Regions from separate parts of the Rhizobium sp. CFBP 13644 genome, predicted to be linked through region 2. Evidence: riboswitches for the same ligand, from Rfam matches in the RefSeq annotation. Region 2 holds a riboswitch; each other region holds the start of a gene.
What was found. Region 2 has a riboswitch for thiamine pyrophosphate ahead of IFT53_RS10360 (hydroxyethylthiazole kinase). Riboswitches for the same ligand answer to the same signal wherever they lie in the genome.

Region 1: it holds a riboswitch for thiamine pyrophosphate, as region 2 does, so the genes downstream of both, thiC (phosphomethylpyrimidine synthase ThiC) here and IFT53_RS10360 (hydroxyethylthiazole kinase) in region 2, are expected to answer to the same signal.
Region 3: it holds a riboswitch for thiamine pyrophosphate, as region 2 does, so the genes downstream of both, thiB (thiamine ABC transporter substrate binding subunit) here and IFT53_RS10360 (hydroxyethylthiazole kinase) in region 2, are expected to answer to the same signal.

The regions. Positions count from the first base shown of each region.
Region 1 covers NZ_JACYVF010000004.1:327,253-329,516, reverse strand. The annotation lists gene thiC (phosphomethylpyrimidine synthase ThiC) at 1-1,200, opposite strand, end outside; TPP riboswitch at 1,305-1,416, opposite strand; gene IFT53_RS13955 (acyl carrier protein) at 1,584-1,835, shown strand; gene IFT53_RS13950 (acyl-CoA dehydrogenase family protein) at 1,835-2,264, shown strand, end outside.
Region 2 covers NZ_JACYVF010000003.1:182,719-184,982, reverse strand. The annotation lists gene thiE (thiamine phosphate synthase) at 1-527, opposite strand, end outside; gene IFT53_RS10360 (hydroxyethylthiazole kinase) at 514-1,251, opposite strand; TPP riboswitch at 1,316-1,419, opposite strand; gene iolG (inositol 2-dehydrogenase) at 1,499-2,264, opposite strand, start outside.
Region 3 covers NZ_JACYVF010000004.1:207,359-209,622, forward strand. The annotation lists gene IFT53_RS13435 (ATP-binding cassette domain-containing protein) at 1-1,144, shown strand, start outside; TPP riboswitch at 1,223-1,331, shown strand; gene thiB (thiamine ABC transporter substrate binding subunit) at 1,370-2,264, shown strand, end outside.

The DNA of each region.
Region 1 (2,264 bases), on a different contig from region 2:
GGCAATCTGCGTCAGCTCGCCCAGCGTTTCCAGCTCGGCAAATTGCGCGGCGTCATTGGCATCGGCAATCGAGCCCGGACGGAGACCATCGCCCAGCGAGAAGGACACATCATAGGCGCGGCAAATGTCGCAAATCTCTTCGAAATGCTCGTAGAGGAAGGATTCCTTATGGTGGTGCAGACACCACTTGGCCATGATCGAGCCGCCACGCGACACGATGCCAGTCACGCGGTTGACGGTCAGCGGAATGTAGTGCAATCGCACCCCGGCATGGATGGTGAAGTAATCGACGCCCTGCTCGGCCTGCTCGATCAGCGTATCGCGAAAAACCTCCCAAGTCAGGTCTTCGGCAATGCCACCCACCTTTTCCAGTGCCTGATAGAGCGGAACCGTTCCAATCGGCACCGGTGCGTTGCGGATGATCCATTCGCGGATGTTGTGAATGTTGCGACCGGTCGAAAGGTCCATCACCGTATCGCCACCCCAGCGGATCGCCCAGACCATCTTGTCGACCTCATCCGCCATGGATGATGTCACAGCGGAATTGCCGATATTGGCATTGATCTTGACGAGGAAATTACGACCGATAATCATCGGCTCGGCTTCCGGGTGGTTGATATTGGCCGGAATGATCGCCCGGCCTGCCGCAACTTCCTGCCGCACGAATTCCGGCGTGACGTAATCGGGAATGTGAGCGCCGAAACTTTCGCCATCTCGAACCAGCTTTTCCTTTGCGGCTTCGCGGCCAAGATTTTCGCGGATCGCGACGAACTCCATCTCTGGCGTGATGATGCCTGCCCGGGCATAGGCCAATTGCGTCACGGCCTTGCCGTCTTTCGCCCGCAGCGGCTGGTTTCGCACGGGAAACTCAGGTGTCAGCCTTTCGCCTGTCGCAAAGCCGTTATCCTCAGGTTTGACGTGTCTGCCCTCATAGGCCTCCACGTCCCCCCGTGCCACGGCCCAGGCGTGGCGAAGGCGCGGCAATCCACCTTCGATGTCGAGGATATGTTTGGGATCGGTGTAGGGGCCGGAAGCGTCATAGACCGTGACAGCCGGCTCACCCGCTGTGGGGTGAAGGGCAATTTCGCGCATGGGAACGCGGATATCAGGGTAAAGCACGCCTGCCCTGTGAACCTTGGTCGAGGCGGGAAGCGGACCGGTGGTGACTGTGGGGGTGATAGTCTTGGCAACAATGTTCATCGTGAGGCTCCAAAGCAAAAGAGTTGGAGACCCAGTTCGAGCATGAAAGACGAAAAACCACGGGCAAACGGATGTGTGACGTGATCCGTAGCAGCCAGGCTGCTGTCTGCGCGTGTGCACCGTCCCTACGCCAGTATGAACTGGATCAGGTTCAACGGGTCACTGCGCATCGTAGCAGTATCTCAGCCCCTTGACGGGACACCCCTGGTGAATGCGCCAATGAGAAACCCGTGAGCATGATTTGTCAAGGCGTTACCAAACCTGCGCCGAAATCAAACCTAGTCACGACAAATTAACCTAGCCGTTTATTCCAATTTTATTTTTTAAAGCGTAATTCCGATATTGAGCTATGATCGCGCTTACTCGACTGGAGACTACTTGAAATGAATTCAACTATTCGTGAAATACTCTCGAAATTCGGCCAACTTCCTGTTCCCGTTGATACAATTGTAGATGAAGCAGATCTTTACGCTGCGGGACTTTCTTCCTTTGCCTCGGTGCAGCTGATGCTCGGACTGGAAGATGCTTTTGATATCGAGTTTCCAGACAGCATGTTGAACCGTAAATCTTTCGCCAGCATTTCCGCAATCGAAGCGACCGTTAAAACCATTCTTGATGGGAAAGAGGCTGCCTGATGGACCTGTCCGTGGCCACAAGCGATGCAACGCTGTCCGTTAGAGCAACGCGCGTGGCCGCGATCGCTGCGCGCCACGCAGACGATGTCGACGCGGCAGGGCGCTTCCCAAAGGAAGGAATCGCAGCGCTTCGACAAGAGCGCCTGCTTGGCATTCAGGTTCCCGTCCATCTGGGCGGCGAAGGCGCAAGTCCGAGCGAAATCACCGATGTCTGCTGCACCCTGGGGCAGGCCTGCTCCGCGACAGCAATGATCTTTGCCATGCATCAGATCAAGGCATCGAGCCTTGTCGAGCATGGGGAAGACAGTGAATGGCACAGCGCCTTCATGCGCCGCATGGCCGATGAACAATTGTTGCTGGGTTCAGCCACAACAGAAGGCGGCATTGGCGGAAATCTGCGCAACTCGATCTGCGCGATTAACGTGGATG
Region 2 (2,264 bases):
GTCTCCAGCGAGATGCCTGCGATGGCACCCACTGGCATGTCTGGTCGGTCGCGTTTCAGCTCAGCGCGCAACAGCCGAAAGCCTTCAAGCCCCACCGGCGCATCGGGATTGACCTTGGAAACGGTCTCGAAAACACCGCCGATACAGGCATAGTCAGCCGGTGAACCCGCGACGCGCTTCGCATCGTCCATGTTCTTGACGGTCATTCCGATGATAGCATTCTCGCCCAAAAGACGCCGCGCCATATGGGCATCCATGTCATCTGCACCCAGATGCACGCCATCTGCACCGCATGCTAGCGCCACATCCACACGGTCGTTGATAACAAGGGGAACACCAGTTGCCTTCAGCGCCTCGCGAATAAGCGTCGCCTGTTCGATCATGTGTAGGGTCGAGCCATGCTTGTCGCGGTACTGGATGATTGTAGCACCGTGCAGGGCGGCAACGGCTGCCAGTTCCGGCAATGGGGCAATATCACATAGCGATGCGTCGACCAGCGCATTCAGCCGGTAATCAATCTTCATCATGGTCAATCCTCCCATGGGACAGGATATCTTGCTCGGTGACGGCGTTCAGCGCGTCGAGAAATGCGGCCTCGAATGTGCCGGGGCCACGGGCATGTGAGGCAGCGAGTTCTGCCGAGACACCTGTTACGACAAGCGCTGCCACCGCCGCCTGCATCGCATCGCCTTCCACCGCCATGAATGCAGCGATGACGCCGCCGGAAAGGCACCCGGTGCCCGTCACCTTCGCCATCCAAGGGTGGCCGTTCTGAATTTTGATATTTCGGATATGGTCCCGCAGCAGGTCTTCCGGCCCGGTCTGGATGCGCAGCGCCTTGCCAACATCACCGATCACAGCCATTTCGGCAGCATTGCCGCGCACGATGGTGGGCTGAAGTCCGATCAGTTCATGCGCGAAATCTAGTCGGGATGGCGAGTAGTCGCAGTGCACGGGATCGATGATCCATGGCTTGCCACGCTCGTTCGCAATATTCACTGCCAAGCGTATGACGCCGCGGCGGGCCGCATCCAATGTTCCCAGATTGATCGTCAGCGCATCGACCTTGGAGACGAAGCTTTCGATTTCTTCCTCGGACGACGTCATGGACGGAATGCCGCCAATGGCGGTGATGCCATCTGCGGTGAACTTCTGCACCACGGTGTTCATCAGGCAATGCACACGCGGTCGTCTTTGTCGCACCCGCGCCAGAAGCTCTGCGGCTATTTGTGCCGTTGGAAAACTCGCCATAACAAATGAACTCCAGACGTTAATCACGGAGATCCAGGTCAAGCGGAGAAAAGAAAAGCATTGCCAATGGCGACTGTTCCGTTCCTACGCCGGCATGACCCGGATCAGGTTCAAGGGTCCGGCTCAGCGCCATCTCAGCATCGTTAAGATGCTCCCCTCGGAATGTCTGGAAACTGTCGTTTTTTAAGTTTGCTGTCAATCATATTCGAAAGACGGAGGCGGATGACCTCCGTCTTTCAGCATGTCGTCAAACGATCTGGACGAGAACCTTCTCACGCGCCGATTTCAGTGCGGCATCGGCCAGCTTCAACGCAATCAGGCCATCATGGGCAGAGGGCGAAGGCGCGACATCATTCTCGACGGAATCGATGAAGGCCTTGATTTCTGCCGCATAGGCTTCGGTGTAGCGCGTCATGAAGAAATCATGCAGCGGTGGGCGGGTGTAGCCATCTTTCGTGGCGACTTCGATGGAAACGGGGCGCTGGTTTTCAGCGGCGACCGAGCCGAGCGAGCCATGTACTTCGATGCGCTGATCATAACCGTATGTCGCACGACGCGAGTTTGAAATGCTTGCCTGGCGTCCGCTTGCCGTTGTCAGGATGATGCTGGCGCTATCGTAATCGCCGAGTTCACCGATTCTCGGGTCCACCAGAACGGAGCCTGTTGCAAACACGCTGACGATTTCTTCGCCCAGCAGGAAGCGGGCAATATCGAAATCATGGATTGTCATGTCGCGGAAAATGCCGCCGGAGACCTTGATATATTCAGGTGGTGGCGCGCCGGGGTCACGGCTGACAATTGTCACCATCTCGACATCGCCGATCTGGCCGTCATCGATGGCTTTGCGCACGGCGCGGAAATGCGGGTCGAAACGACGGTTGAAACCGAGCATAATCTTCGCGCCGGTTTCCTTGACAACCTTGATGCAGGCTGTCGCGCGGGCGACATCCAGATCGATGGGCTTTTCGCAGAAAATGGCCTTGCCTGCACGCGCGAAACGCTCAATCAGATCG
Region 3 (2,264 bases), on a different contig from region 2:
CGAGCGCGAAGAACACTGGATGCGCTACGGCGTGACCGCCCGGCGCAAGCGCAATATGCGCCGCGTGGGAGAGTTGCGCGATATGCGCGCCGCCTATCGCGGTCACAACGGCCCGCAGGGTACCGTGCAGGCAACTGCCGCTGAAGGGCGCGAGTCCGGCAAGCTGGTGGTCGAGGCTGACGCGATTACAAAATCCTATGGCGATCGCACCATCGTTGCACCATTTTCCCTGCGCGTCCATCGTGGCGATTGCATTGGCTTCGTGGGACCGAACGGTGCGGGCAAGACGACGCTTTTGAAGATGTTGACGGGTCAGCTGGAGCCGGATAGCGGCACCGTCAAGCTTGGCACCAAGCTGGAAATTGCCACGCTCGACCAGAAGCGCGAGGACCTCAACCTCGAGGACACGCTCGCTCACTACCTGACCGATGGGCGGGGCGAGAACCTGCTGGTCAATGGTGAGGTGAAGCACGTCACCGGCTATATGAAGGATTTTCTGTTCCAGCCTGAACAGGCCCGCACGCCCATCCGCAGGCTTTCGGGTGGCGAGCGCGCGCGTCTGATGCTAGCGCGCATTCTGGCAAAGCCGACTAACCTTCTGATCCTCGACGAGCCGACCAACGATCTCGATATTGAAACGCTGGATCTGCTGCAGGAAATCGTTGCCGGCTTTTCCGGAACGGTCATCCTTGTCAGCCATGACCGCGACTTTCTCGATCGCACCGTTACATCGACGATTGCGCCTGCCAATCCCGAAGCGCCAGATGGCCGGTGGATTGAATATGCCGGTGGCTACTCGGATATGATGGCGCAGCGCAAGGGCGCGTCTGACGAGAAGAAGAAGGCGGAGAAGCAGGAAAAGAGCAAAGCATCCGCCTCATCATCCGGTGACACCGGCAAGGCGAAATTGAAGCTCTCCTTCAAGCAGAAGTTCGCGCTGGAAAATCTGCCCAAGGAAATGGAAAAGGCGCAGGCCGAAATTGCCAAGCGCGAAGAGCGCATGGCCGATCCGCAGCTATTTGCCAAGAACCCCACAGCCTTCAACACGCTGGCCGACGAAATGTCGAAGCTTCGTGAAAAGCTTGAGGCCATGGAAGAAGAGTGGTTGGAGCTTGAAATGCTGCGCGAGGAAATGGAAGGGTAATCGACGCGATCCGCACCCGCAGACGCGGGTGTCGCACCTGCATCTTGCCAATACCACAGCAACCAATTACATCTTTGCCCAGATCTAACGGGGTGCTTTGTCTGATCAGACAGGGCTGAGAGGCATTTGCCAACCCGAAGAACCTGATCCGGTTAACACCGGCGGAGGGATTAGACGGCTTCCATCCAGACGCCACTTTCCCGTTCGTCCATTCGAGGAGGTTGTCTGATGCGTCGTCTGTTCATTCATAGTCTTGTTGCCGCGTCTTTTGCATTGCCCGGTTTCGCCCATGCGCAAGACAAGAAGGTGCTGACGGTCTACACCTATGAGAGCTTTGTTTCCGAGTGGGGCCCCGGTCCCAAGGTCAAGGCGTCCTTCGAAGAGACGTGCAATTGCACAATCAACTTCGTCGGCGTGGCCGATGGTGTGGCTTTGCTCAACCGGCTGAAGCTTGAAGGCGCAGGCTCCAGTGCAGATGTGGTGTTGGGTCTGGATACCAATCTCGTGGCGGAAGCCCGCCAGACGGGATTGTTCGAGGCTTCAGGTGTCGATACGTCTGAGGCCAAGGTGCCGGGTGGGTTTAAGGACGACGTCTTCGTGCCCTATGATTACGGTCATTTCGCTGTCGTCTACGATACGCAGACACTGAAGAACCCGCCGAAAAGCCTTGAGGAATTGGTAGAGGGCGATCCCTCGCAGAAGATCGCAATCCAGGATCCGCGGACATCCACTCCCGGTCTCGGGCTGCTTCTCTGGGTCAAGTCTGTTTATGGAGACAAGGCGCCGGAGGCTTGGGCGAAGCTCAAAAACCGCGTACTGACGGTGACGCCGGGCTGGTCTGAATCCTATGGCCTGTTTACCAAGGGAGAGGTGCCGATGGTGCTTTCCTACACCACGTCTCCCGCCTATCACATGGTTTCGGAAAAGACGGATCGCTATCAGGCTGCCAGTTTCGAAGAGGGTCACTATATCCAGATCGAAGTTGCGGGCATGTTGAAGAATGCGCCGGAAAAGGCGCTGGCCAAGCAGTTTTTCGCTTTCATGCTGAAGCCGGGCTTTCAGGACGCCATTCCGGAAAACAACTGGATGATGCCGGTTGCGGCCACATCCGCCCCCTTGC